Regions from separate parts of the Enterococcus italicus genome, predicted to be linked through region 3. Evidence: predicted binding sites of a transcription regulator. Region 3 holds the regulator's gene; each other region holds the start of a gene.
The links. The regulator CtsR, encoded in region 3, represses protease genes until heat stress. The targets are predictions, from matches to a motif close to TTGGTCAAAAAAGGTCAAANA.

Region 1 (9,905 bases), 820 kb from region 3:
TTTGATAATAGCGACTAATTGCGAACTCTTCATTCGGCAATCCTCCCTTTCCTTACTTCTGTTACATTGTAACAGAAGCAAGGTTAACTTGCATTTGTTTTCAGGAAAAAAAATATCTTTTTAAGATTTTTTTTCATTCTCCCACCAAAGTTTGATTAAAGCCTGTGTACCATCATTTTCAAATCCTTGATCTGCTAATTGTTCATACAGTCTTGTTGCTAAGGAAGTGCTAGGTAAGTCAAAATTCATCGCTTTGGCTTCATCGAGCGCTATTTTCAAATCTTTAATAAAGTGTTTTACGAAGAAACCTGGTGAATAGTCTTCTTTAAGAATTCTTGGCCCATAATTCAACATCGACCAATTTTCTGCACTCCCGCCACCAAGAGTATGGATGACTTTTGGTAAATCCAAGCCTGCAGCATTGGCATAGACAAGCATTTCAGTCATTCCCGTCATCGTACCTGCAATCATGATTTGATTCGCCATTTTTGTATGCTGGCCGCTTCCTGCACCACCATGAAAGGAGTACGTCTTACCTACAATTTCAAAAAATGGGAGAACTTTCTCGTACGTTTCTTTCCCACCACCTACCATGATGGTTAAGGTCGCATTCTTGGCCCCTAAATCCCCGCCTGAAACTGGAGCATCTAAGCTGGCCGCTCCCACTTTTTGAGCTTCATGATAAATTTTTTCGGCTAGAGACGGCGTACTTGTCGTAAAGTCAACAAGTGTTTTCCCTGCTAAATTCGCTTTAAATAAACCTTTATCACCAAAGTAAATTTCTTCCACATCTTTAGGATAGCCAACCATTGAAAAAACAAACTCAGCATTCGTAGCAACTTCTGTCGGGGTGTCACACCAAGTCGCTCCATCGTTTACAAGATCATCAGTTTTTGATTTAGTACGATTGTAGACATATAATTCATGCCCAGCATTTTGCAAATGTTGTACCATAGCATGGCCCATTACACCAGTACCGATAAATCCAAGTTTCATTTTTCATTCCTCCAATCAAAAATCACAAGTCTAGTATAAGCTATCCTTGTGATTTTAAGCGAATATTTTAATCGATAGATGATCTTTTTAAGCTTGGTAACTTCATTTTCATCTTTTTTAAGATAACTTCTTCTTGCTTTTCTTCTCGTTCCAACTGATTTAGGGCAATCAAATCTTCATAAAATTCAATAATTTTCGCTCCGAATTTTTCAGCAGATATCTCATATAGTTTCTTTGCTAAGATAGCGGGATCCATCGCTATCTTTTGATCTACATAATTGATGACTGCATTTGCAAAGTCTTCATCGGTCTCAAAGGTAGTTCCTAAGCAATCGTAATTGATTAAATTATTTAGGTAATCATTTCCTTCAACGATCAGCTGTGTTCCAGCTGCCATCGCTTCCGTGTACGTCAAGCCTTGCGTTTCAGAGGTTGACGTACTAACAAAATAGTCGGCTGCATGATAATAGATTGCTACTTCATTATTCGGAACTTCTCCGACAAAAGTGACAAACTTCTCGACTTGTTTCTGCTTGACCAAAACTTCTAAATCTTCGCGATATGGTCCATCACCCACGATAACTAACTTCACATTTGGTTTCATTTTTAAAATAGCTGGTAGTCCATAGATTATTGCCTGAATATTTTTTTCATATGACAAACGACTCAATGATAGCAACATCACCTGATTTTCATCAATCCCTAATGACCTACGTGTCTTTTGTGACATTTCAGGTGTGATATCTGGACGTTCAAATTTGTCTATTTCAATACCTGTTGGAATAATTCGCATTGGGATCGATACACCATACTCTTTTAAGGTCTTAATGACTCTTTCACTAGGGCAAATCACACCACTGGAATGATTCACAAACAAGCGAGAAAAATATTTGACATGAGCTGGTCGTATAACTTTTCCATTGGCAATATAATGCAAATAGTCTTCATACATCGTGTGATACGTATGAACAACAGGAATTTTCATTTTTTTACCAACCATTTTACCTAAAATACCAGCACCAAACTCAGTGTGTGTATGAATTAAATCTAGCTCAAGCTCTTTCGCTATCAAATAGGCATACCACATTCCTCTTACAACGACACGGCGATCGGTGAAAGAGACAAATGGCACACTCGGCATGCGAATAATTCCTTCATCAAATCGCGGAGCATTTGGGTCAGTAGTCGTAAAAATATACACTTGATGACCATGCTCTTCTAGCTGGTCTTTTAATGTCTTAATGGATGTCGCTACTCCACTCACCTGTGGAAAATAAGTATCCGTGAAGAAACCAATTTTCAAGAATAGCACTCCTCTCTTATGAACGATATTTTTTATAGGTAGTCATATAATAGTTATACCAAAGCTTTGCAACTGCCCTTTCAGAATATTTCTGAGCGGCTCTTTGAGATGCTTGACGCCACTGAGCCAATTTAGGACGATCAGAATCCAAGACAGCTATCTTTTGTTGCATATCCGCTCGATCTTTACAGCCAATATAAAAGCCTTCAATGACTGATTGATACAACTCTAGCTCTCTTACCATCACCGGCGTACCGCAATTAAAGGCCTCTAAAATGCTCATTGGAAATAATTCGTTATATGAAGGCAGTAAAAAAATGGTGGCAATATTATAATAATCAACTAATGTCTCACGGTCAACAATTCCAGGAAAGAACAAATTTTTAGGTGGGTTTTTATATACTTTTTCATAGTCAGCATACCCGTCTGTAATCTTCCCGAATGAAAAACCGCCCGCCCAAATAAACTTCCATTGAGGGTTGTCTTTGGCAAGTTGGATAAAATCGTCCAGTCCTTTTCTTTTTTGAATCTGACCCACACCCAAAATGACCATATCGCCTTCATCATACCCTAATCGAGAGCGAATCTGATTTTTTTGTTCTTCAGTCTTTTCATAAAACTCGCTTTGTGAGACAAAGTTAGGAATATAGGTGATCTTGTCCTGGTCGCATCCTGTGCGCAATAATGCGGGGATAAAGCTTGGATTCACGACGACCAACTCATCCATCCGTCGATAAAAATCAAGCAAATACCAATTAAAAATTTTTTGGAATGGTTTATATAATTCAATACTTCCCTCTAGTGTCTCTGGTAAAAAATGAACATAACCAACTCTTACTCCCCTAGCTTTTTTTAAAAAAGTAGACAAATAAAAGGGGAAATTCACTGTATGATAATGGGAAATATCTGCTTTTTTCCAAGAATTAATCTTTATTTTAAATTCAGTCGGAAATTCTCTACGCAACATCTTAACAAGCTCTAAATAGGCACTGCCAACTCCTTGCCCTTTGACCTCATCAGCGCGCGAAAACATAGTGATTTTTAACATGCGAGTTCCTCTCTCCAAGCTAACAGCTAGTTAACAAATCTATTTTTATCTATTATATCATAGCTTTGTGTCATTCAAATAGCTCGGGCTAATGATTCTGAAACAAAAAAAGAGCTACATAGAAGGATATCCTTCTATGTAGCTCACTTAAGACTAGCCTATTCAGCGTACTCTTGAACCAATGCGACAACTTCTTCCATTGTATCACAATCATTCAAGGCACGATTTGCTAACTCTTGCATTTTTGTTGTGTCCAATTTTTTCATTAAGCTACGTGTCTTCAAGATTGAAGTAGCACTCATAGAGAACTCATCTAAGCCAATACCCATTAATAATGGAACCGCCGTTTGATCGCCCGCCATCTCTCCACACATACCAGCCCATTTACCTTCAGCATGCGCAGAATCAACAACATGTTTGATTAGGCGTAAAATTGAAGGGTTATAAGGTTGATACAAGTAAGAAACTTGTTCGTTCATTCGGTCAGCAGCCATTGTGTATTGAATTAGGTCATTCGTTCCAATACTGAAGAAATCAACTTCTTTTGCAAACTTATCCGCAAGAACAGCTGCTGCAGGGATTTCAATCATAATACCAACTTGAATATCATCAGCGACTGCAACACCTTCGTCAACGAGTTTTTGTTTCTCTTCGTTGTACAATGCTTTTGCAGCTCTAAATTCTTTCAAAGTTGCTACCATTGGGAACATAATGCGTAAATTACCATGCACAGATGCACGCAATAATGCACGCAATTGTGTACGGAACATATCGTCTCCTAATGAAGACAAGCTAATTCTTAACGCACGGTATCCTAAGAATGGGTTCATTTCGTGTGGTAATTTCAAATAAGGTAGCTCTTTGTCGCCACCGATGTCCATTGTACGAACAACAACTGGTTTGCCATCCATACCTTCCAATACTGCTTTATATGCGTTGTATTGGTCGTCTTCAGTTGGAAAATCAGGAGAATCCATGTACAAAAATTCTGTCCGGTACAAACCAACCGCTTCAGCACCATTATTGTTTACACCAGTCAAATCTTTTGGTGTACCAATATTGGCTGCTAATTCAAAATGCTTGCCATCTGCAGTCACAGTTTTAGCAAGTTTTAGTTTTTCCCATTCAGCTTTTTGTGCTGCGAAGTCTTCGCCAGCTTTAAGAAACTCTGCTTTTTCTTCTTCAGTTGGTTTGACAATAACATCTCCAGTAATACCGTTTACTGCCACAATTTCATCAGCTTTAACTTTCGCTGTAATTTCTTTTGTACCTACGATTGCAGGGATTTCTAACGAACGAGCCATAATAGCCGAGTGAGAAGTCCGTCCACCGATATCTGTTACAAAAGCTTTTACATATTGACGGTCTAGTTGTGCCGTATCACTTGGTGTCAAATCATGCGCGATAACAACGACTTCTTCATTAATCATTGAAGGATTTGGCAGCGTTACTTGTAACAAGTGAGCCAAAATACGCTTCGTTACGTCGCGGATATCTGCTGCGCGTTCTTGCATGTACGCGTTGTCATCCATTGTTTCAAACATAGAAATATACATATCTGTCACTTCTTTGAGTGCAGACTCTGCATTTACTTTGTTATCAGTAATGTTTTGTTTAATTTGTCCAATTAATTCTGGATCACTTAGCACCATCAAGTGTGCATCAAAAACCTGTGCTTCGGCTTCGCCTAAAGTCTTGGCAGCTTTATCACGAATAAATTGCAAATCTTGTGTTGACTTTGCTAAAGCTTCATCTAAACGTTTTTCTTCAGCATCTGTGTCAGAAACACTTACTTTAGAAAATGATAAATCTGGTTGAACTAATAGGTATGCTTTTGCAACAGCTACTCCATCACTTGCCGCAATTCCTTTTAGCTTTTCAACCATTATTCAGATAAACCTTCCTTTTGCATTGTTTCAGTAATTGCTGCAATTGCTTCAGCTTCGTCAGCACCTTCAGCTGAAATAGTCACGTCAGAACCTTGACCAACACCAAGAGACATAACACCCATGATAGATTTTAAATTAACTGATTTACCTTTGTATTCTAGGTTAACATCAGAATTAAATTTACTTGCTGTTTGCACCAATAATGTTGCAGGACGTGCATGGATTCCTGTTTCAGCTACTACATGAAAATCTTTCTTTTCCATAATGATCAATCTCCTTCATTCAACGAATAATTTTTTTAGAGTTTGCTCCTCTCATCTGAGTTTGTTCAGAAGAAAACAGTACCCCTTCAATTGTTTAGATTACCATTTTTTTCGTTCTTAGACAACCGTTTTACTGGGATATTCCTATTATTCATTATTTTTTATAACGATACGTAATCTGCCCATTCAAACTAGCCTCACCTACAAAGGCATTTCGGTCTTCTTCCTTCAGCCATACTTCTCGAAATGTTAAAAACTCTTCTCGGTTTACGACTAGCTCTACACAGTTACCTTGCCTCAATTCCTCAAGCTCTTGTTTATAATCTCGCATACTCCTCACCTCATGTTATAGTTTATATTTTTATTATAATTAAGAATAGTGAAAAACCAAATTGTTGAAAGTTTTTTATTTTTTTGTATAATTACTTTAAAGGTCAATATTGGTCAATCAATACTGACTTAATTTATGAAAAGAAAGGTCGTGAGCCCATGCTTTGTCAAAATTGTGGAAAAAATGAAGCAACTATCCATTTGTATGCTAACGTTGCTGGCCAACGCAAACAAATTGATTATTGTCAAAGTTGCTATCAAAAAATTAAGGCTCAACAAGAAGGAAGTGCTGGTCAAATGATGCAAAAAGATCCATTTGGATTCGGAAATTTAGATGACTTTTTCCGTCAAATGTCACAACAAATGAACTCTTCTAATAATACCCAAACCCCACCTACTCAAACTGGAGGCGGCAATAACCAACCACCTAGAGATAACGGTTTACAAGGTATTTTAGGTGAATATGGGATTAACATGACTAAATTGGCACGCGAAGGAAAAATCGATCCTGTTGTCGGTCGCGACAAAGAAATTGAACGTGTCATTGAAATTTTAAATCGCCGAACTAAAAATAATCCTGTTCTAGTAGGTGAACCGGGTGTCGGAAAAACTGCGGTTGTAGAAGGATTAGCCCAAAAAATCATTGACGGTGAAGTCCCTCAAAAACTACTAAACAAAGAAGTCGTTCGATTGGACGTTGCTTCACTGGTACAAGGTACTGGAATCCGAGGTCAATTCGAAGAACGGCTGCAAAAATTGCTGCAAGAAATCAAAGATGCTGGAACTATTATTCTATTCATTGATGAAATTCATGAAATTGTTGGTGCAGGATCGGCTGGAGATGGGAATTTGGATGCCGGTAATATCTTAAAACCCGCACTCGCTCGTGGCGAAATCCAACTTGTCGGAGCAACAACCTTAAATGAATACCGAATCATCGAAAAAGATGCTGCCCTTGAGCGAAGAATGCAACCAGTCAAAGTCAACGAACCTTCTATTGAAGAAACAATTCGTATTTTAAAAGGGTTGCAACCAAGGTATGAATCTTATCATCATGTGCACTATACTGATGAAGCAATCAGAGCTGCAGCAGAACTATCAAATCGCTACATTCAAGATCGCTATCTGCCAGATAAAGCAATTGACTTACTCGATGAAACAGGTTCAAAAGAAAACTTAACCATTCAGTTTACTGACCCTAAATTAATCGAACAAAAATTACAATATGCCCAAGAGCAAAAAAACTTAGCGTCACGTGAAGAAGATTATGAAAAAGCTGCTTACTATCGTGATCAAGTGACCAAATTACAAAAGCTTAAAGAAAAACAAGTATCCGATGAAGATATTCCTGTCATTACGGAAAAAACGATGGAAAAATTGGTCGAACAACGAACAGGTATTCCAGTCGGGGAACTAAAAGAAAAAGAACAGACACAATTGCGTAATCTTGCAGACGATATTAAAAAACATGTCATCGGTCAAGATGAAGCTGTAGACAAAGTAGCAAAAGCTATCCGTCGTAATCGTATCGGACTTGGCAAGAAAAATCGTCCAATTGGTTCGTTCTTATTTGTCGGTCCAACTGGTGTCGGTAAGACCGAGCTTGCTAAGCAATTAGCCTATGAATTATTTGGATCAACAGAATCCATGATTCGATTTGATATGTCTGAGTACATGGAAAAACATAGCGTCTCAAAATTAATCGGTTCGCCTCCTGGTTATGTCGGCTATGAAGAAGCTGGTCAACTAACAGAACAAGTACGTCGCAATCCTTACAGCTTGATTCTTTTAGATGAAATCGAAAAAGCCCATCCCGATGTCTTGCATATGTTCCTCCAAATCCTAGACGATGGTCGATTGACTGATGCACAAGGCCGAACCGTTAGCTTTAAAGATACCTTAATTATTATGACAAGTAATGCTGGTACAGGCAATGTCGAAGCAAGTGTTGGCTTTGGTGCGTCCATTACTGGTACAAATAAATCGGTGTTAAACCAATTATCAAACTATTTTGTCCCTGAATTTCTTAATCGCTTTGATGGCATTATCGAGTTTAAAGCCTTACGCAAAGAACAACTACAAGCTATTGTCGGCTTGATGATTGATGAAGTAAATGACATGTTGCACCAACAAAAACTGCACCTTGATGTGCCAGTGGCTGTTCGAGAAAAGATAGTCGAACTAGGCTACAATCCTTCAATGGGAGCTCGACCACTTAGAAGAACCATTCAAGATACGCTGGAAGACGGTGTAGCAGAATATTACCTAGATCATCCTGAAGTGCATGACTTGCAAGCGACATTAGATGACAACGAGCACATTTTAATTGAAGCGCAAACTGAACCAGTTGTAATCAAAGAAAGTGTAGAAGACTAAGTAAAAGGAGTGTGATTAATTTTGTCACACTCCTTTTACTATGGAAAATTTAAAGCAAATTCTTTTTTTTTTTTGATTCATTAGAATTAGAAAACCACTTTTTTGGTCTTTTACCTAAATAAATGTGTGCTTTTCGTGTTTTCTACTTTCTATTTTTTATAAAACTAATTATAATTAATTATGAATATAAGTTTTTTTATTCCACAACGAAGAAGGTGAGAAAATGAAACTAATTAACGTAACCAATAGCCATTCTAGACTAGTCATGCAACAATTAGAGAATACAGACGCGGAAATGGTAAAAGTGTATACTGCTGGAGACATTACAGTTGTATATACAGTAGCACCGACTCATTATGAAATATTATTAATCAATAAAAAAAGAGCGATCAAACCAACTGAAGTTGAAGATATTCGCGCCTACTTCTTAAAAAAAATTCCTAGCGAAAATTACAATACCTCCGAGATATCCATGATTCAGACTCCTGGTCTAGTTGAAATTTCTATTCCTCGAACAAACACCGTTAACCGTTAAAAAGTGCCACTGCATTTATTTGCAGTGACACTTTTTTTCTTACATCAACTTATGCAATTCAATCTGTGGGTACTTTTCCATAAACCATCTTTCAGCAAATTGATTTTCAAATAAAAACAACGGCTGGTCGAAACGGTCTTTCGCTAAGATATTGCGACTAGAGCTCATCCGTTCATCCAAATCTTTCGGATCAATCCATCGGGCAATCTTATGGCCAAGCGGTGTCATAATGACTTCTGAGTTGTATTCATTCATCATACGATACTGGAAGACTTCAAATTGTAGCTGTCCTACTGCTCCCAAAATATATTCATCCGCTAAGTAAGTTTTGTACAGTTGAATCGCACCTTCTTGGACTAACTGATAAATGCCTTTATGAAATGACTTTTGCTTCATCACGTTTTTAGCCGTGACTTTCATAAATAGCTCCGGCGTAAACGATGGCAATTCTTCATAATTGATTTTTAATTTACCTTCTGTTAACGTATCTCCAATTTGATAATTACCAGTATCGTAAACCCCGATAATATCCCCGGCAACTGCTTGCTCGATATTTTCTCTCGCATCAGCCATAAATTGTGTCACGTTGCTTAGCTTCATTTTTTTACCTGTTCGCTGTAACGTCACATCCATGCCGCGTTCAAATGTTCCTGAACAAATTCGCACAAAGGCAATACGGTCACGATGGGCCGGATTCATATTTGCTTGAATTTTAAAGACGAATCCTGAGAATTCTTCCTCATCTGGACGAATCAATTCGCCATCGACTGTCATATTGCTATGCGGCGCAGGTGCGAATTTTAGGAATGTTTCTAAAAATGTTTGCACACCAAAGTTCGTTAATGCCGAGCCAAAAAAGACAGGCGTTTGATTTCCTTTTGCGATTTTTTCAACATCGAATGTATCGCCAGCTTCTTTCAATAATTCAACCTCTTCTAATACTTGATGATATAAGCTGTTCTCAGTTAATGCATGATTGCCTGAAAGTTCACCATTCGCATCTAACTTAACAAAGCGTTGATCCCCATATTGCTCAGGACGATAAAATTCAATGCGCTCATTATAAATATCATATAATCCTTCTAATCCCCGTCCCATACCAATCGGCCAATTCATTGGGTAAGACTCAATATCCAATAGTTCCTCTAATTCTTCTAATAAGTCT
Region 2 (10,277 bases), 1.0 Mb from region 3:
CGAATGGAACGCATCGACTAATTGCGTAGGGAGTTCTTGAATGAAGCCTACAGTATCCGTCAAGGTCACTGTCAAGCCTTCCGGTAAGCGCCATTTTTTCGTTAACGGATCAAGTGTGGCAAATAATTGATCTTGTTCATACGTATCTGCTGCCGTGAGCCGATTCAAGACGGTCGATTTACCGGCATTGGTATAGCCAATCAGTCCGATTTGTACTGTCGCTTGCTGTTTTCGGCGGGAGCGTGTACGCTCTCGATGGGCTGCTACTTGCTTTAATTCCCGCTTGATTTTGGCGATTCGATCTCGAATATGACGACGATCTGTTTCTAATTTTGTCTCCCCTGGCCCTCTTGTACCAATCCCAGCACCTAGTCGAGACATCGATGTACCTTGACCTACTAAGCGAGGCAACAAATAATTTAATTGTGCTAGTTCGACTTGTAGTTTCCCTTCTTTTGATCGGGCACGGAGCGCAAAAATATCTAAAATCAACTGTACGCGATCAAGGACCAATACACCAAGCTCTTGGCTAATAATTTGTTGTTGCCGAGGTGACAATTCTTGGTTGAAAATGACCACGTCAATTTCTTCTGCATCCACCCATTGATGCAACTCTTGAAGCTTTCCCTTACCAATCAAGGATTGGCGGTCGACAGTCGCTCGTTTTTGGGTAATCGTACCAATGATTTCCCCATTTGCTGTCTTCGCGAGCTGAACCAGCTCTTGCATCGATGAATCAAATTGACGGTAGTTTTCTTCGGTTTCCACACCAACTAACATGACTTTTTCTCTACTAATCATTCGGCATTGTTCCTCCAATCTTCTAGTTTTTTCAATAAGGTTATTTTTTCTTCAGGGTGGGTCAATAAGTCAAGCCAATAAGGCGCCATACGATTACGAAACCAAGTGAGCTGACGCTTAGCGTAACGACGTGAATGCAGCTGAATGAGTGCCACAGTCTCATCAAGAGTCGCCTCCTCATGAAAATAAGGCAACCATTCTTTGTAGCCAATTCCTTGAATTGCCTGCACATTAGGAGCAGTCAAGAACCTTTTTGCCTCTTCGATTAAGCCTTGTTGGACCATCATCACCACGCGCTGGTTGATACGCTCATATAACACAGCGCGCTCTGTCGTCAAACCAATTAAAAAATAATCATACAACGCAACCGGTATTTCTTTTGGTGTGGTGATGCTATGGCCCGTCGTCAGCATCACTTCTAGTGCTCGGAGTACTTTGCGACGATTATTAAAATGAATCTGCTCGGCAGCGAGTGGGTCTCGCTCGGATAATTGTTCCCATAACTCCTGATTTGACCATTGAGCACTGCTTGCTTCTAGCTGGCGGACTTTTGCTTGTTGCTCTTGCGACAGTTCCCCTTCATTGCCTAGTTTAAAATCATATAACAACGCTTGAATATAAAGACCCGTACCGCCTACGATGATCGGTATCTTGCCTTGCTTGGTAATCGCAGCGATTGCCGCACGTCCTTCTTGTTGAAAATCTGCTACTGAATAAGACTCTTGCCACTCTCTAATGTCAATCAAATGGTGTCTAGCCTTAGCTTGCTCATCATCAGTGGCCTTTGCCGTACCAATGTCTAACCCACGATAGACCTGCAGCGAGTCGCCACTGATAATTTCTCCTTGCAATACTTGAGCTAACTCAATACTTAGGGCTGTCTTACCGACTGCTGTCGGCCCAACGATGACGATTACTTTTTGTTTTTTTTCTGGTGTTTCCATATTTGTCCTCTCAAAACATTTTTTCTAGTAGAAAAACGAAGTCGCAACATCTGACTAAAACGTCTGAGGCGACTTCGCTGGTTAGTCTATAAAGGATTAGAAAAATACGTAAACGGTTTGTCCGTTTCTTTCTTTAACTGAACCTTACGTTCGTATACCATTTCTTTGATTTTATCGGAGAATTGTTCCATTAATACGCGGCCGCCTTTAAATGTGTAGCCACCGACTTGAACGGTCTCTTCTGCTGACAACACAACTTTACGGGTCGCAATCTTTTTGAAGAATTCTTCTATAAAATAATTCGGTAAATAAAAGCTATTTTGTGCGGCAAATGATTGCAAGTAAATATAATCATCGACAGTGATATAACAATCGTCAAAAGCATCGAAACTAACGTACTTGTCCATCATCACAATTCTTTTTTCAAGAATTTCAATAATTTTTTTATTTAATAAAACAAGTGTTTCGATTTCCTTTACTTTGTGCTCCATCTCGCGACGATATTTTTCTTTTTGCTCATCATATCGTATCCGCAAATTGAATGTGAACATGACGATTGCTGCGCCAACGAGCACACCCAATAGACCAATGAAAAAATAAGTCATAGAAAAACCTCCTCAACCTTTGTCTTTCATTTTAGCATTATTCCCTTTTTTTTAGTATCATTTTCCGTCGAATCTTTTATTTGACCTTTATTGACCTTTTGTGTATACTTACTTTTAGGTTTTCATAACTCAATGTGCTACACTGACTTTATAGAATTTAAGGAGGAGTTTTCCATGAATTTAATTCCAACAGTTATCGAACAATCATCACGAGGAGAAAGAGCGTATGATATCTATTCTCGTCTATTAAAAGATCGTATCATTATGTTAAGCGGTCAAGTAACTGACGACTTAGCAAACTCCATCATTTCGCAATTACTCTTTTTAGATGCACAAGACTCTGAAAAAGACATCTACTTATACATCAATTCGCCTGGTGGAAGCGTAACGGCTGGCTTGGCCATTTATGACACAATGAATTTTGTCAAAGCAGACGTTCAAACAATTGTAATGGGTATGGCTGCATCAATGGGTAGCTTTCTATTAACAGCTGGTAAAAAAGGCAAACGCTTTGCTCTACCAAACGCTGAAATTATGATCCATCAACCGCTTGGTGGTGCACAAGGTCAAGCGACAGAAATTGAGATTGCAGCTCGCCACATCTTAAAAACACGCGAACGCTTAAACAATATTTTAGCAGAACGCACTGGTCAACCGCTAGAAGTTATCGAAAAAGACACCGATCGCGACAACTTCATGACTGCTCAAGAAGCCAAAGACTACGGTTTGATTGACCAAATCTTAGTCAACAAAAAATAATCGCTATTTTTCCAAGCTACGTTATAAACGAAACAACCCACGAAAATCGATTTTCGTGGGTTGTTTGTTTTCATCTAGACTAAAGCTATTTCTGTCACGAGTTTAAGACAATTCTTGATAGCGATTGGCTAAGAATTTTTTGGATAACTGAACATAATGATCTGTGTTTGCGTGATTGGCAGCAATTTCCTCTGCGGTCAGTTCGCGAATGACTTTTGCAGGTCGACCAAATGCCAATGAATTCGGTGGAATGACGGTATTTTTTGTAACGAGCGACCCCGCACCAATAAGGCTATTTTCACCAATTATCGCACCATCTAGCAAAATTGAACTCATACCAATTAGTGCTCCTTTTTCAATCGTACAGCCATGAATCATACATTGATGGCCGACTGTCACGTGCTCTTTGATGATCGTCGGATGGTTATCTCCGACATGAATAATCGTACCATCTTGGATGTTGGTCTCAGCCCCGATTGTCACGGGTTGCATATCTGCGCGAATGACACTATTAAACCAAACACTGCTATCTTCTCCAAGTGTAATGTCTCCGACTACGACTGCCCCTTTACCAATAAAAAACGTCATCACTGATTCCTTCTTTCTTTATTCTTCTTCAGCGAATTGGCTATTATACAATTCACTGTAAAATCCTTTGCTTGCCAATAACGTCTCGTGTGTCCCTTGCTCGACGATGCGCCCTTTATTTAACACTAAAATCAAATCAGCCGAACGAATCGTTGATAGGCGATGGGCGATAATGAAACTCGTTTTCCCTTTCATCATGGTGTCCATCGCGGTTTGAATTAATTTTTCAAGGCGTGTATCTACAGAGCTCGTCGCTTCATCTAAAATTAAGATTTTTGGGTTGGCAACCATCGCTCGTGCAATCGTCAGTAATTGTTTTTGACCGAGTGAGACATTTTCTCCTTCTGCATTGATCATCATTTCATATCCATTTGGCATGGTCCGAATAAAATGATCCACATTTGCTGATTTGGCAGCATCCACCACTTCATAGTCCGACGCGTCTAAACGACCGAAGCGAATGTTTTCAGCAATCGTTCCTTCATATAACCAAGCATCTTGTAACACCATGCCGAACAAAGACCGCACTTCTTTCCGAGAGACATGACGTGTATCGATGCCATCAATTTTTATCGCACCGTCAGTGACGTCATAAAAGCGCATCAGTAAATTAATTAACGTCGTTTTACCGGCGCCAGTCGGACCAACGATCGCGACGGTTTGACCTGGTTTAACGTGTAGATCAAAGGACTGAATCAATGGCTTGTCTGGCGAATAAGAGAAAGAAACATTCTCAAAGACAACTTCACCTTGCACAGGATGGATAAAGTGCTTCGTTTCTGCTTCAATCGATTCCTCTGCTTCATCTAAAAAGCTAAACACCCGGTTTGATGCCGCAGAAGCACTTTGTAGCAAGGCCGATAATTGGGTAATATTTCCTAAAGGCTGACTCACTTGCCAGATGTATTGAATAAACGCTTGTAGCTGCCCGACTAATAAGGTCCCGACAATCACATAGCGAATTCCCATGACTGCCATCACGATATAAGTCAAGTAGGCAGTTAATTGTACCAATGGCATCATTAAGCCTGAAATGACGGTCGCCCGAAAGCCATATCGACGCAAGCGATGATTGACTTGGTGAAAACCGGCCATCGTTTGTGCTTCACGTCCATACATTTTTAAGATGCTAAAGCCTGTCATATTTTCTTGAACATAGCCATTCATCGCTCCTAGAGATTGTTGCATTTCATTGAAGTATTTCTGTGATTTTTTGACAATTGTTTTTGAAATCAAAAACGATACAGGAATCATTATTAAAGCAATGCTCGCCATCAGTGGCTGAATGTAAAACATCATGCCCACCGCAAAAGTCAAACTCAAAATCGCATTGACAATACCGATAAATGCTTGTTGCAACGCACCACCCACGGCATCAACGTCATTGGTCACTCTAGATAGAATATCTCCTTGCTTTTGCCGATCGTAGTAAGAGACAGGCAAGCGATTAATTTTTTGATCAATCTCTTGGCGTAAGTCATTCATCGACGCTTGCACGACAGTTGTCATAAAGACACCTGCTAATAATTGGGAAATTCCATATGTAAAGCCCACCAACAGAATCCACACCAAAAATTTTCGAATCTCAGCGAATTGAACTGCTTGCCCGTTCAAAATGCTTTTTGCCATAGAAGATGTGGGTAACCCAATAACATATGGCAAGACGGCATTGGCAGCAACACTGACAAACGTAAGGAGTAACACCATGATGAAACGAACCTTATACGGATTCAAATAACGGAACAACCGCATAAGAGATTTTAAACCTTTCATTTTTTCAACTCCTCCTCTGTCAATTGCGATGATGCAATATCGTAGTAGACAGGACACGTCTCTAATAACTCTTCGTGTGTTCCCGTACCAACAACCTGGCCTTCATTTAAGACAATAATTTTATCCGCATGCCGAATAGTTCCTACGCGTTGCGCTACAATTAGTACTGTAGCCTGACGTGTCACATCATACAGTGCCGCTCGCAACTTCGCATCTGTCTGATAGTCCAATGCTGAAAAGCTATCGTCAAAAATGTAGACTTCTGGATGCCGAATGATAGCTCGCGCAATCGCTAGCCGTTGCTTTTGTCCGCCTGATAGGTTACTACCCCCTTCAGATATTTGGGTATTGATCCCTTCTGGAAGTGCTGAGACGAACTCCATCGCTTGTGCCAAGGTTAAGGCAGCCAAAATTTCTTCTTCTGTCGCATCTTCTTTCCCGTAGCGTAAATTTTCCGCTATGGTACCAGAAAAGAGTACGGCCTTTTGCGGTACATAGCCAATTTTATTACGTAAAGCTGGCAAGTCATATGCCCGTACATCATGACCATCTAGTTCGATGAACCCCGCACTCACATCAAAAAAGCGTGGAATTAATTGAACCAACGTCGATTTACCACTTCCTGTACTACCGATGAAAGCGACCGTTTCACCTGGATTAGCAGTAAATGAAATAGCGCGAATCACTGGTGTCTCGCTTTGTCCAGGATAGGCAAATGTCACATTCTGATAAGACAAGACACCTGCTGTTTTAGTTTGAGTGATACCATTTTTCGGGCTGACAATCTCTGATTCAATCGCCAGTGCTTCTTCAATTCGTCCCGCTGAAACAGCTGCTCTTGGATACAACATAAATACAGTAGCAAAAAGCATAAATGAAAACAGCGCATGGAAAATATATTCGATAAAAGCAATCAATGTTCCGACTTCGAGTGAACCTTGATTGATTTGAATGCTTCCTGTCCAAATAATGATAATCATCACAATATTGAATAAAAAGAAAAATCCCGGTTGAGCAAATGCCATTAACCAAAACAGTTTTTTAGAGCTTGTTGCGTATGCATCATTCACTGTTGCAAACCGTTTTTCTTCAAAGTCTTCTTTGACAAAGGCGCGAATCACACGCAAGCCAGAAAGATTTTCGCGTAAAATGCTGTTCATTTTATCTAAATTCGTTTGTTGGGTTTTCGATAAAGGATCTGATATTTTGGCAATAGCGATTACGCCAATTAACAAAATCGGCAACGCCGCAAGCACGTACATTCCTAGATACGCGCTCGTCCGAAAGACCATAAACAAGCTCATCCCAAACATCAATGGTGTCACTAGGCCCATTCGCAAAATATTTTGTAAAAATAACATAATCTGGTAAGCATCATTGGTCACACGTGTAATCAATGACGCCATGCCAATCTGTTCGTATTCAATATGCGAATAAGTCTGGGTCTTGGCAAATAAATCATCGCGAATATCCGCAGTAATATTCGAGGTGATTCGTGCCGTCGAGATCCCTAAACCAATATTTAACAAAATACCCACAAAAACGACCAGTAACATATACCATCCCATTTTTTCGACATAGGCGACATCGCTATTTTTGACCCCCACATCAATCATTTGCGCTAAAAGTGTCGGTAGTCCTAACTCAATCAGAACAAATCCCATCGCACAAATGAGGTTCATCAAGACGAATCCTTTGTATCTCATCGTATAACGCCACATTAATTTCAACAACTATCCCTCCTGTTGATTCTCTCATAATCACTATAACATAGGCATATTTGGAAAGAAATAGCTGCCCGATTCAGCGAAAATCTCCCTATCTGGTTTCTATACTTATCATTCATTCTGTGATAAACTATACTGTAACTATGGAATTTCTTCCAAGTGTTCGGTGAAATTTTTTTAAACATTCAGAAAAGCGATGACGAGGCTTTCTCTTTTCTTACACAAGTTGTGTGAGAGAAGCATCCAGTTCTTTTTGTGACCATTCAAGGGTCTTCTTTTTGTTGGAAAAATGTACCATATCTTATATAAACAAACTGCATGACGCAGATAAAGGAGTTAATACACATGATTTATAAAGTTTACTACCAAGAAACAAAAGAAAGAAATCCAAAACGCGAACAAACACATGCTTTATATATTGAAGCAGCTAGTGACGTTGATGCGCGTCAATTAGTCGAAGACAATACCCCATACAATATCGAATTCGTGCAATTACTTGATGGAAACCACTTAGCATACGAAAAAGAACATGCTGATTTCCAATTAACGGAGTTTTAACATGAAAGTCTCTCTAAAAAATAATGAGACCGGTGTTTTTGGTATTGGTGGTCTAGGCGAGATCGGAAAAAACTGTTATGGGGTTCAATTCCAAGACGAAATTATTTTAATCGATGCAGGAATCAAGTTTCCAGAAGATGAATTACTTGGGATTGACTATGTCATTTCTGATTACAGCTACATCATCCAAAATCTCCACAAAGTAAAAGGGTTATTCATTACCCATGGCCATGAAGACCATATTGGTGGAATTCCTTTTCTTCTTCGTCAAGCCAATATGCCTATCTATGCTGGCCCTTTGGCAATGGCTTTAATTACCAATAAGCTTGAAGAACACGGCTTGTTGCGAGATGCAGAGTTACATGAAATCCATGAAGATACTATCGTGCGCTTTCGTAAGACAGCTGTCAGCTTCTTTCGGACAACACACAGTATTCCCGACACTCTAGGGGTTGTCGTTAAGACTCCTTCAGGGAACATCGTAGCTACTGGTGACTTTAAATTTGATTTTACGCCAGTTGGTGAGCCTGCTGATTTGCATAAAATGGCACGTATTGGTGAAGAAGGTGTTCTTTGTCTCCTTTCAGATAGTACGAATGCTGAGATTCCGACTTTTACAAAATCAGAAAAAACGATCGGTTCGTCCATCGTTCACATTTTTGAAAAAATCGAAGGCCGCATTATTTTTGCTAGCTTTGCTTCGAATATTTTCCGCTTGCAGCAAGCTGCTGATGCCGCTGTTGCGACAGGTAGAAAAATTGCTGTCTTTGGTCGGAGCATGGAAAATGCTATTGTCAATGGTCAACGCTTAGGCTACATCAATGTCCCAAAAGGTACCTTTGTCGATGCCAGCGAATTGAATAAGTTACCGGCAAATGAGACATTGATTTTATGTACTGGATCACAAGGTGAACCGATGGCTGCTCTTAGCCGAATTGCTAATGGTACCCATCGCCAAATTCAAATCCATCCAGATGATACGGTCATTTTTTCAAGCTCACCCATTCCAGGGAATACGACGAGCGTCAACCACTTGATTAACTTATTGTTGCAAGCTGGGGCAAACGTGATTCATGGTAAACTAAACAACATTCACACATCTGGTCATGGTGGCCAAGAAGAGCAAAAACTAATGTTGCGTCTAATGAAGCCAAAATTCTTTATGCCCGTTCATGGTGAATTTCGTATGTTGAAAATTCATACGAAGTTAGCACAAGCAACTGGGGTTCCGAGAGAAAATTGCTACATCCTTGAAAATGGTGATATGCTAGCCTTAACTGCGGATACTGCTCGTGTGGCTGGACACTTTAACGCCAATGACGTCTATGTAGATGGCAATGGTGTGGGTGACATTGGCAATGTGGTCTTACGCGATCGTAGAATTCTTTCAGAAGAAGGCTTAGTTTTAGCTGTTGCGACAGTGGATATTGCCAAAAAAGAAATTTTGTCCGGTCCTGAGATTTTATCACGTGGTTTCGTATATATGCGTGAATCAGGCGAGATGATTAACGAAGGCCAAGGAATTTTATTCCGTGCCTTGCGAGAAGCCTTGAAACAACCAGACTGTAACGAACACAAACTAAAAGAAGCAATGGCTGGTGCCTTGCAACCATTCTTATTCGATCAAACGGAGCGTCATCCAATGATTCTTGGAATGATTATGACACCTGATTCTTTAAGTACTGAGGTAAGTCCAGCTCAATAATAAAAGTAAAAAAACCAGAACACCTTGAAGTTGTTTTTCAAACTTTTAGGTGTCCTGGCTTTTTAATTCATTCTAGGTCACTACTTTATTCATACTAGCAGGAAAATTATTTAGATTCCAAATGCTTACTTTCAATGTCGCTATTCGTCTATTGGGTTTTAAGATTGATCCTGTAATCGATTCCTCTTGGTCATCAATCAAGATATTTAATTCAGTAGTAAGTGCGTCTTGCTCCTCTTCACTTACTCCTTTCTTAACATGAATTTCGATGATACCGGTCATTTCTTCATCGGTATTTCAGAAGTTGTCAAGGTTATCGAAGTGATACGGTTAGGAAAAACGGTAAATAAGGACTTTTTAATTTCGCTCCCCCTTTCTTTTTAGTTTACCAATTTTTTTACAATGAGAAACTATTTACCAACTACCTTAACAAGAGAATCGATGGAATTTCACTTACATTATCCATAAAAAGAGAGTGGAACAAATTTCATCACACTCTCTATAAACGGTATTCCTAAAGCAGCTCTCTCGGCTATAAGTCGACACTCCCAAAAACTTGAAAATCATTTTCGGGGTTGTCGTACTTATTGCTCAGAGCTAAACGCTTTAGGTACAACCTCTATAAACGGTATTCCTAAAGCAGCTCTCTCGGCTATAAGTCGACACTCCCAAAAATTTGAAAATTATTTTCGGGGTTGTCGCACTTATTGCTCAGAGCTAAACGCTTTAGGTACAACCTCTATAAACGGTATTCCTAAAACAGCTCTCTCGGCTATAAGTCGACACTCCCAAAAATTTGAAAAATCATTTTCGGGGT
Region 3 (10,277 bases):
GCCAAATGGCATGTCGTATAAGTCGTATTTCCAACGACAAGACTGCGAACAGCCTCCACGATTGGCATCACGCATCGACATGTGATTGGACAAGGTGCAGCGGCCAGAATACGAAATACACATCGCACCGTGAATAAAGGCTTCAATCTCAATATCGGTCTTGGCACGAATAGCAGCAACTTCCTCCATTGACACTTCACGCGCCAATACGACGCGTTCCAAGCCTTCTTCTTTCCAAAATTCTAATGTCTCGACATTTGTGGCCGATGCTTGCGTCGATAAGTGCACTGGCAATCCTGGCGCTTCGGTAATACAGATCTCGATTAACGCTGGATCAGATACAATAACTGCTGAAATACCGACATCCCGTAGTTGGCGGAAAAATTCACCCGCCCCTTCTTGATTGCCTTCATGGGTAACCATATTTGCTGCCACATAGACTTTGGCTTGATGCGCTTTGGCGTACGCGACACCTTCTGCCATTTCTTCATAAGAAAAATTTCCCGCACGGCTACGTAATCCATATGCATTGCCGCCAATGTATACAGCATCCGCTCCATAATGAATCGCTGTTTTTAATTTTTCCAAGGTCCCAGCTGGCGCTAAAATCTCTGGACGTTTCAGTGGTTTTTTTACTTGCATGGTAAAAGAAACCCTCCTTGAGTTATTTTATTTTTGTTGGATCGAGATGGTAAAATCCTGTATCGAGTTTGCGTGACTGGGGATGAATTGCCGCCAGCTTAGCAAATAACGCTTGCCCTTGGTGCTCATCCCACGTACCAGCTAGTATGGCTTGGCGTGCTTGATGGTATAAGCTTGTGACTTCAACGAAGCTATCCCCCGGTGTGAAAAGACCATCTAGCTTCCACGTGCCGTAGCCAGTAGCCACTAGCTCAGCTAGCTCGTCAGTCAGACATAGGTCATTATTGGCAAAGATATGTGTGCCGTGACTATCTTCAAAAATGGAATAATGCGTATCGGGTTTTTTTGGTTCTGAAAGAAAGAGACCGCGCTCTTTGCTGGCCTGCTCTTTTTGCTTGGTGAAGTGATAGTAATTTTGTAACAATGGTCGCTTGGATTGATGAATACAGGTCGCTCCATAGACCAACACTTCAGTCGGAATTGTGACACTTTCCACAAGAGAGTGCATCTCTTCAAAGGGAACTTCACGTGCGAGTACGGCGCCGACTGCCCCTTTTTTCGCCCAAAAGTTGATCTGTCTGGCGCTCGTCACTAGCGTCTCACCATCATAAATAAAGGGAATCGCCAATTCCGGCTGATGCTTCATCACATAGATAATTCCTGGATCCCCAATCGCAATCTGATCTACTTTAATAGTCCGTAAAAAAGCTAAATACGCTGGAATTTCTGTCATTTTTTCTGGATGCATGATACCATTTACGGCAACGGTCACTTTTTTCCCTTTTTGATGTGCCAAAGCAACCAACTCGGCTTGCTGCTCTCTAGAAAACGAGTGCGGCAAGCGCAAACCAAATTGCTCTTCACCAAAATAGAGGGTATCCACGTACGAAAGCAAGGCCTCCGCTTGTGAAAGTGATTCAACTGTTGCAATCAATTCAATCATATTCTCTCCTCCTATCAACTTATTCATATTATCACAAACTATTTGTGAAATGAAGAACCTTTTCTTTTTTTCACGAAGAAAAAAGCTACCTAATCCGAGCACATATCGCTCATGATCAGATAGCTTTTATTAGACTTCTTGTAAGACTTTCTTTTCTTTTGGCTCACGCACAGATAGGGTGATGATTCCTTTCTTCGCGCCAATGGTTACTCGATCTCCTAGGTGCACTTGACCGGCAAGTAACGCTTCACTCAAGCGATCTTCCACTTCTTTTTGCAAGGCACGGCGGATTGGTCTCGCTCCGTATTCTGGATCAAAACCAACTTTGCCAATTACATCTAAAGCAGCTGGTGTGATTTTTAGTTGAATTTCTTGATCTTGCAAGCGTCGAACAATCGATTGACTCATGATTTTCACAATTTCATGAATTTCTTCTTGGTTTAACGCACGGAAGACGACTGTTTCATCAATCCGGTTTAAAAATTCAGGTCGGTACGCTTTTTTCAGCTCTTGCATAATCCTTTTTTGCATTGATTGGTAATCTTTGCTGACATCAACGACATTAAAGCCAACATTTTTTTCTTCCCGAATTTGGGTTGCACCGATATTTGACGTCATAATCAAAATCGTATTTTTGAAGTCAACGTTACGCCCTTTTGAATCGGTCAAGCGACCATCGTCTAATACTTGTAGCAAAATATTAAAGACATCTGGATGTGCTTTTTCGACTTCATCAAGCAAGATAACAGAATATGGTTTGGCGCGTACTTTTTCTGTTAATTGACCACCTTCATCATAGCCCACATAGCCTGGAGGAGACCCTATCAAGCGTGAGGTGCTATATTTTTCCATGTACTCAGACATATCGACACGAATCAAGGCATCTTCACTACCAAACATCGCTTCAGCTAATGCTTTTGCTAATTCCGTCTTGCCGACACCAGTTGGTCCTAAGAACATAAATGAGCCAATCGGACGATTCGGATCTTTTAAGCCACTACGCGCACGGCGAATGGCACGGGCCACTGCTTTGACTGCGTCATCTTGGCCGACTACGCGTTGATGTAAAATACTTTCTAGTTGCAACAAGCGTTCACTTTCTTTTTTCTCTAACTGATTCAAAGGAATGCCTGTCCATTGTGACACGACGCCTGCGACATCTTCTGCAGAGACTTCATCTTGATAATTAGCCACTTCATTTGCTTCTTTTAATGTCAACGCTGCTAATTCTTGGCTAACGACTTTTTCTTTTTGGCGAATCGCGGCTGCTTCATCAAATGCTTGGTCACGAATGGCCATTTCTTTTTGTTCCATCAAATGAACCAATTGATTTTGTAAAACGGTCGAGCGAGTCGCTTCATCCGCTTTATCCAACCGCACTTTCGCAGCACTTTCATCCATCAAGTCAATCGCTTTATCTGGCAATTGGCGTGAGTTAATGTAACGAATGGATAGTTGGACGGCCGCATGCAATGCATCGTCAGTAATTTCTACGCCATGGTGCTCTTCGTAGCGTGGACGGAGCCCTTTTAAGATTTCTTCTGCTTCTTCTGCTGTCGGTTCATCGACTTGCACACGCGCAAAACGTCGCTCTAAAGCAGAATCTTTTTCGATATATTTTTGGTATTCATCTAAAGTGGTCGCACCAATCGTCTGCAATTCCCCACGCGCTAAGGCTGGTTTCAGAATGTTCGAGGCATCGATTGCCCCTTCTGCTCCTCCTGCTCCAATTAAGGTATGCAATTCATCGATGAACAAAATGATTTGACCATCTTGGTAAATCTCATCAATAATTTTTTTCATGCGGTCTTCGAATTCCCCGCGGTATTTTGTCCCGGCTACTAAAGCACCCATATCTAGCATCATTAGGCGCTTTTGTTGCATATCGTCTGGGACTTCACCGTTGACGATTTTTTGGGCCAAGCCTTCTGCAATAGCTGTCTTACCGACACCTGGTTCGCCGACTAGGACCGGGTTATTTTTCGTACGACGACTTAAAATTTGAATCAAGCGCTTGACTTCTTTGGTCCGACCAACGACTGGATCCAAGCGGTTTTCGCGCGCCAATTTGGTTAAATCACGCGCCAAGGCATCCAATGTTGGGGTCCCGTCTGCTTGATTGTTCGAACGTGTTTGGCGCCGGCGATTACCAGCAGCTTTATTCTCAGAGACGCCCATTGTTTTTTTTAGTAATTGACGGACTTTGGATAGACTAAAGCCTAAGTTCAAGACGATGCGAGAGGCTAAAATCTCTTCATCACGCATCAATCCCAATAATAAATGCTCCGTGCCGATTTGTTGAGAGCCAAAGCGTTTGGCCTCATCACCAGCATAAGCAAAGATTTGTCTTGCTCGTGGTGAGTATGGTAAAAAACTACCTTCTGGATATACTTTTACCATGCCATAACCAGTCAAATGCTCAATTTCTTCGCGAACGTCATTTTCTTGGACATTCATTTCGCGTAAGACCTTACCTGCAATTCCTTCTTGTTCGATGATGAGTGCCAATAAGAGGTGCTCAGAACCGACCGATTGATGCTTGAAATATTTTGCTTCTTCTTGAGCAATTGCTAATACGGCTTTTGCTCTTGGTGTGAATAATTCATCCATACTAGTCACTTCCTATCTTCATAACTCAAACGTTCCAATATAGCACGCATTAGAGACGCACGAATTTGATCTTCTTCAGCAATAGTTAACACACTTTTGGCAATTGTCGTTAACAACAAATGCCCTTCTCGCTCTGTTATAATTTCTTCTTCATACAACTTTTGAATAATCGCAATGGCATCCTTTTCGGTCAACTCATCGCCAAACAATCGCTTGACATGCTCCAAAAACTGATGACAACTGCTCATGCGAACCTTCTCAATGCGAATGTAGCCACCGCCACCTCGCTTACTTTCGACACTATAGCCGCGGGTGATGGTAAAGCGAGTATTAATGACATAGTTAATTTGTGAGGGAACGCAATGAAACAAACTAGCCATCTCGGCCCGTCGGATTTCAATGATTTCACTCTCTTCTAAAATCTGCTTAATATAGGCTTCGATTAAATCAGAGGTATTTTGTTGCGCCATGAATTCGTTCCTCCCTTGACTAATACTGACCTTAATTATACCCAATTTTTTTCTCATTGGAAAGAAGAAGGCTTATCGCCTGTGAGAATTTGTTGTTTGTTCACTATACATCGATTTGTAAAAAGAAACAACTTTCTGCTTTGCCTCTTGTTGTAGAAAAAGACCAGAAGAGCCAAAAGTTTGAGAAACAACTTCTAGCTTTTCTGGTCTTATACTTGTAGCTGAACAAGTTATTTCAGCCTTTTATGGAATAGTAATTTGTTTTGCTTGATCGACTTGCTGGCTGACAACTTGCGTATTATTTCTCGTAATCGTGATTGTTGCTTTGTTATCACCACTAACGGTAATCGCAATCGCTTGAGTATAGTCATCAGAATCTTTGGTCAATGTCACTTCATTGACTTGACCAGTCGGATCGTCTGCCCCACTGATAGAGACTTTGATTACTTGCGTGTCCGCGCCATCTTTATCAAAAGCCGCAGTTAAATTAACAGTGAATGTCTTTTTCTCAGGCTCTTTGCCTTTAGATAAGACAACGGCGATTGCTGTTCCTTTTTTGGCTTCTTGATTCGTCTGATCATTACTTATGACAGATCCTTCTTTGACAGTATCGCTGTATTCTTCTGTCGTCGTCATGGTCAGGCCAAGATCACTTAAAGCTTTGGTTGCTTCGGCTTTCGTTTTACCAGTTAGGTCAGGAACTGTCACTTTTTCAATCCCACTACTAACAACAAGTGTCACAGTTGTTTCTCCTGGGATGGCTTGTTGTCCACTATTTGGACTTTGAGCAATGACATCCCCTTTATCTTGATCACTGTATTGGTAGGTGATATCTGGACTGGTAATGCCGATATCCGCTAGTGATTGAACGGCTAGACTACTCGTCATACCGACAAGGTTAGGAACCGTCACCGGCTCTTTTCCTTTACTTACGACAAAGGCGATCTTCGCTTCACTTGGTACGACTTTGTCATCTGTTGCAGGTGTTTGCGAGATGATTTTGCCACTGTCTACCTCATCGCTATATTCTTCCGTAGATGTAATATTCGCTTCGACAAACCCGAGGGCAATGAGTGCTTTTTTCGCATCTGCAACGGTCTGTTCCGTATAATCTTGCATGTCTACGGTATCTTTCCCAGTGGATATGTATAAGGTTACCCGGCTATTTTTTTTCACTTCTGTACCTATTTGCGGGTCAGTCCTTACAACGTTCCCTTTTTTTACTTCATCGCTAGAAACTTCTTTGGTTGTATTCCGAACATTTAAGCCTGCATTGGTCAGCTTTTCGACAGCAGCTGTTTGGCTAAGATTACTCACATCAGGTATGGTCACTTCTTGGCGCCCACTTGCATAGACCCAATACCCACCAGCTGTTAGCACAATCAATAAGACAATCAAAGGAAGAATCCACCAACGACGCTTGGGTTTCTTTTTGGTCGGCTGCTCCTTTACGACATCTTCAGGAACACCAGGTGCTTCGGGTACGACTTCTTCGACTGGTTCGATGGCGCGAGTTTCATCCAAAATCGGGACTGGTGACCATTTTGCTTCTTGGGCCCGATTGGCATCTAGTGACGTATACAAATCTGCTTGCATCTCTTCTGTCGTCTTGTAGCGATTGATTGGATCTTTCGCTGTCGCCTTTAACACAACATTCTCTAATGCTTGAGGGACTTGTTGGCTATAGATATGAATATCTGGCAATTCATCCTGGAAATGCTTCAGCGCAATCGTAACTGCTGATTCACCATCAAATGGTACCCGTCCGGTAATCATCTCATAAAGAATGATTCCCATCGCATAAATATCTGATTGATTGGTCGCCATGCTTCCACGTGCTTGTTCGGGTGAAAGATAATGCACAGAACCTAGCATCGAGTTCGTCTGGGTAATCGACGTCTCAGAGAGCGCAATGGCAATCCCAAAATCAGTGATTTTAACGACGCCTTCTTCGTTAATCAAAATATTTTGTGGCTTTAAATCACGATGGATAATGCGATGATGATGGGCTAAGGACATCGCTGATAAAATCTGATCCATAATATCGACGACTTTGTCATAGGCAATCGGATACTGTGTTTGGATATACCGTTTTAGATCCATTCCTTTGACGTATTCCATCACCAAATATTGTTGGCCGTCTTCTTCTCCAACATCATACACAGAGACGATATTCGGATGGACGAGCTCAGTAGCAGCCAGCGCTTCACGCTGAAAGCGGCGAATGGCTGCTTGATCATTTTGGAAGTCATAGCGTAAGACTTTGACCGCTACTTCGCGATCCAAAATCAAGTCGCGGGCTAAAAAGACATTTGCCATCCCACCACTACCGATATTGCCAATAATTAAGTAGCGGTCATTAATTTTTTTACCGATATCAAGCAATGACTTCACCTCCATAATGCAACAAGAGTGCCGTGATATTGTCTAGGCCACCGTATTCATTGGCACGGTCAATTAAGGCTTGCAACGCCGCGGGCATTGAGGGGCTTTCTTCAATAATCTGCGCCATTTCACCTTCTGTCACCATGTTTGTTAACCCATCTGAACACAACAATAAATAATCATCTTCTTGATAAAAATGGTTGGCCACATCAACCTCTAAGGTATTGGGCATGCCAATCGAGCGTGTCAGAACATTTTTACGTGGGTGGTTTACGGCCATCTCAGGTGAGATTTCTCCTGATTTGACTAGCTCATTCACTAGAGAGTGATCTTCTGTCAACTGAATCAATTGTCCTTCGCGCAACAAATAAATACGACTATCACCTACATAGGCAATAATAAATTGATCAGCTATACTTACGACAGCTACAATCGTTGTTCCCATGCCATTTAATTCGGCCCGTGACTCACCCAATTCTTTGATGACTTGATTCTCATCTTGGATGGTCTGAATTAACCATTTTGCAACTTCTTCACCGGTATCTACTTCTGCTTCTTGCCATTTTTTGCCAATGTCTTCGACTGTTTGCATACTTGCGACATCTCCGGCTTGGTGTCCACCCATCCCATCTGCCAATAATGCTAAAAGATAGCCTTGACGATTGTAATAGACTTGAGCGTAATCTTGGTTCGTATGCCGCTTTTGGCCAACATCACTTAAAAAACAGACTTCCATTCTTGTCACCTCGTTACTTCTTTTGTAAACAACTAATAAAGAATCCATCCGTATGGAATGCTTGCGGATAAATCGTTAACATATGATCTTTGATTGCTCCACGCACACTCTCTGATACGACGGGTTCGACCAATTCAAATTCTGGATGCTTCGCTAAGAAAGCAGCCACTACTTGCTCATTCTCTTCTTCCATGATTGTACACGTACTATAGACCATTCGTCCACCTGATTTCAAAGTGGGCGCAACACTTTCAAGGATACTTAATTGAATCTTAGGTAAATTGGTAAAATCTTGTGGTGTTTTCTGGTATTTGATATCTGGTTTGCGTCGAATTAAGCCAATACCCGAGCAAGGGGCATCGACTAAAATACGGTCGAATGTCTCCGGGGCAAATACTTCAGACACCTTGCGAGCATCTAATTGCTGCGCATGAACGACCGTTTCGACATGCAAGCGCATAGCATTTTCTTCAATCAAGGCTACTTTATGTGGATGAATATCTAAGGCACGTACTTCGCCACCCTTTTCAGCATCTAAGTAAGTCGCTATATGGGTCGTCTTGCCTCCCGGAGCAGCACAGGCATCTAAGACTTTATCTCCTGGTTCGATCGCTAGCATGGGAGCCACTAGCATAGAGCTTTCATCTTGGATTGTTAGCTGGCCGCGTGTAAATAATTCGCTACCGGCTAAAAAGCCTTTTTCTCCAACTAGACCAACTGGTGAAATCGCACTTGGCTGTGCCGTAATGCCTTCTGCAGCTAATGAGTCGAGCGCTTCTTGCATGGTGCAAACACGCGTATCGACACGCGCACTGACATGGCTTGGCTTCATCAAGGACGCGCCTAGCTCTGCTGTCGCTTCTAGGCCAATTTGTTTGACCAACGCTTGTACAAGCCACATCGGCAAACTATACGTGATGGATACACGTTCCATTGGCTCAGCAATTTGCTCCACATCTCGCACGCCGACTCGTTGCAATTGACGTAAGACACCATTTACAAATTGACCGACACCTACATTGCCGCGGTATTTGGCAATTTCTACTGCTTCATTAAAAATCGCATGACTAGGGACTTTATCCAGAAAATGCAGCTGATAGACCGACATACGCAATAAGACCTTGACCCATCTGTCGACTTTCTTCGCCTTTTTTAAAAACGGTGCTAAGTAATAATCCAAGCGCAACTGGTTACCGATTGTCCCATAGACGAGCTCTGTCAACAAGCGTGCGTCTTTTTCATTTAATTGTGTCGTGGCAATCGCCTCTTTAATGGCTAGATTGGAATACGCTCCACCTTTATCGACTCGTTCCAATAGGGTGAAAGCGATATAACGTACGGTCTTAGTGACTGTTTTACTCACCTAATCGTTCACCTACCTGTACACTTTGGCCACTGCCATTCAAGAAGCTAGCAATTGTTTGTTCGCCTTTACCTGCTGGTTTTAAGCGTAATAGATGAAGCACCGTGCCCTCGCCACAAGCAATCGCCAAAATGGTTTTGGTTTTTTCGATAATTGTTCCCGGCGTTGCCGTTGTTTTTTTCACTTGTGGTTGCACGTCTACAATTTTCCAGCGCGCTCCTTCGTACGTCGTAAAGGCGACTGGCCATGGACGCATGCCCCGCACTTGGCAGTCAATTTGATGGGCTGTTTTTTGCCAATCAATCGCCTCTTGTTCGCGAGTAATATTTGGTGAAAAAGTCACTTCTTCCTCATTTTGAGGGATTGGTTGCAATGCACCAGATAATAATGTTGGCAAGGTGCGTAACAACAACTCTTTGCCCAATAAACTTAATTTATCAAACATCGTGCCGACATCATCGGTTGAGGTAATTGGTAAGCTTTCTTGTGCGTAGATTCCACCAGCATCCATCTTTTTGATCATTTCCATGATGGTGACACCCGTTTCTTGTTCACCTTCAATAATGGCATAATGAACCGGTGCACCACCGCGATATTTGGGTAGCAATGACGCATGGACGTTGATGGCGCCGTGGGTAGGAGCTTGTAGCAAGCGCTCTGGTAAAAATTGCCCATAAGCGGCCGTCACCAACAAATCAGGCGCCAGCGCAATCAGCTGCTCGAGTTCTTGTGAGCCGGAGAGTTTTTCTGGTTGCAAGACCGGAATACCTAGCTTAAGTGCGGCTTCCTTGACTGGTGTCGGTTGCACGATTTTCTTGCGGCCAACTGGTCGGTCAGGTTGGGTCACTACTGCTACTATTTCGTAACCTTGTTCACTTAATCCTTCTAAAATAGGGACTGAAAACGCCGGTGTGCCCATAAAGATTAGTTTAGTCATGTTCATGCTCCTCATAATAGTTTTCAAGTTCTTCTTCTGGAATGGCTTCTAGTACTTTATCTGTAAACAATACCCCATTCAAATGATCAATCTCATGTTGGATGGCACGGGCTAAATACCCATAAGCCGTCACTTCCATCTCATCGCCTTCACGGTCATAATAACGCACCGTAATTTCTTCTGCTCGTTCT

Region 1: a site for CtsR is predicted at 5,930-5,950, ahead of NE257_RS02975 (ATP-dependent Clp protease ATP-binding subunit). Genes of this name have one in related genera too.
Region 2: a site for CtsR is predicted at 2,428-2,448, ahead of clpP (ATP-dependent Clp endopeptidase proteolytic subunit ClpP). Genes of this name have one in related genera too.

Annotation. Positions count from the first base shown of each region.
Region 1 is NZ_JAMRVB010000001.1:612,656-622,560, reverse strand. It holds gene NE257_RS03010 (YkuJ family protein) at 1-33, opposite strand, end outside; gene NE257_RS03005 (NAD(P)-dependent oxidoreductase) at 121-996, opposite strand; gene NE257_RS03000 (glycosyltransferase family 4 protein) at 1,064-2,299, opposite strand; gene NE257_RS02995 (glycosyltransferase family 4 protein) at 2,316-3,347, opposite strand; gene ptsP (phosphoenolpyruvate--protein phosphotransferase) at 3,506-5,233, opposite strand; gene NE257_RS02985 (phosphocarrier protein HPr) at 5,233-5,499, opposite strand; gene NE257_RS02980 (hypothetical protein) at 5,654-5,830, opposite strand; gene NE257_RS02975 (ATP-dependent Clp protease ATP-binding subunit) at 5,989-8,205, shown strand; gene NE257_RS02970 (DUF1827 family protein) at 8,429-8,740, shown strand; gene NE257_RS02965 (peptide chain release factor 3) at 8,780-9,905, opposite strand, start outside.
Region 2 is NZ_JAMRVB010000001.1:385,218-395,494, reverse strand. It holds gene hflX (GTPase HflX) at 1-801, opposite strand, end outside; gene miaA (tRNA (adenosine(37)-N6)-dimethylallyltransferase MiaA) at 798-1,745, opposite strand; gene NE257_RS01825 (hypothetical protein) at 1,832-2,350, opposite strand; gene clpP (ATP-dependent Clp endopeptidase proteolytic subunit ClpP) at 2,525-3,109, shown strand; gene NE257_RS01815 (gamma carbonic anhydrase family protein) at 3,212-3,697, opposite strand; gene NE257_RS01810 (ABC transporter ATP-binding protein) at 3,716-5,470, opposite strand; gene NE257_RS01805 (ABC transporter ATP-binding protein) at 5,467-7,200, opposite strand; gene NE257_RS01800 (DNA-directed RNA polymerase subunit epsilon) at 7,543-7,755, shown strand; gene rnjA (ribonuclease J1) at 7,757-9,460, shown strand; gene NE257_RS01790 (hypothetical protein) at 9,533-9,742, opposite strand.
Region 3 is NZ_JAMRVB010000001.1:1,429,824-1,440,100, reverse strand. It holds gene NE257_RS07025 (peptidase U32 family protein) at 1-642, opposite strand, end outside; gene NE257_RS07020 (peptidase U32 family protein) at 665-1,585, opposite strand; gene NE257_RS07015 (ATP-dependent Clp protease ATP-binding subunit) at 1,715-4,195, opposite strand; gene NE257_RS07010 (CtsR family transcriptional regulator) at 4,201-4,665, opposite strand; gene pknB (Stk1 family PASTA domain-containing Ser/Thr kinase) at 4,909-7,050, opposite strand; gene NE257_RS07000 (Stp1/IreP family PP2C-type Ser/Thr phosphatase) at 7,043-7,786, opposite strand; gene rsmB (16S rRNA (cytosine(967)-C(5))-methyltransferase RsmB) at 7,800-9,149, opposite strand; gene fmt (methionyl-tRNA formyltransferase) at 9,142-10,086, opposite strand; gene def (peptide deformylase) at 10,079-10,277, opposite strand, start outside.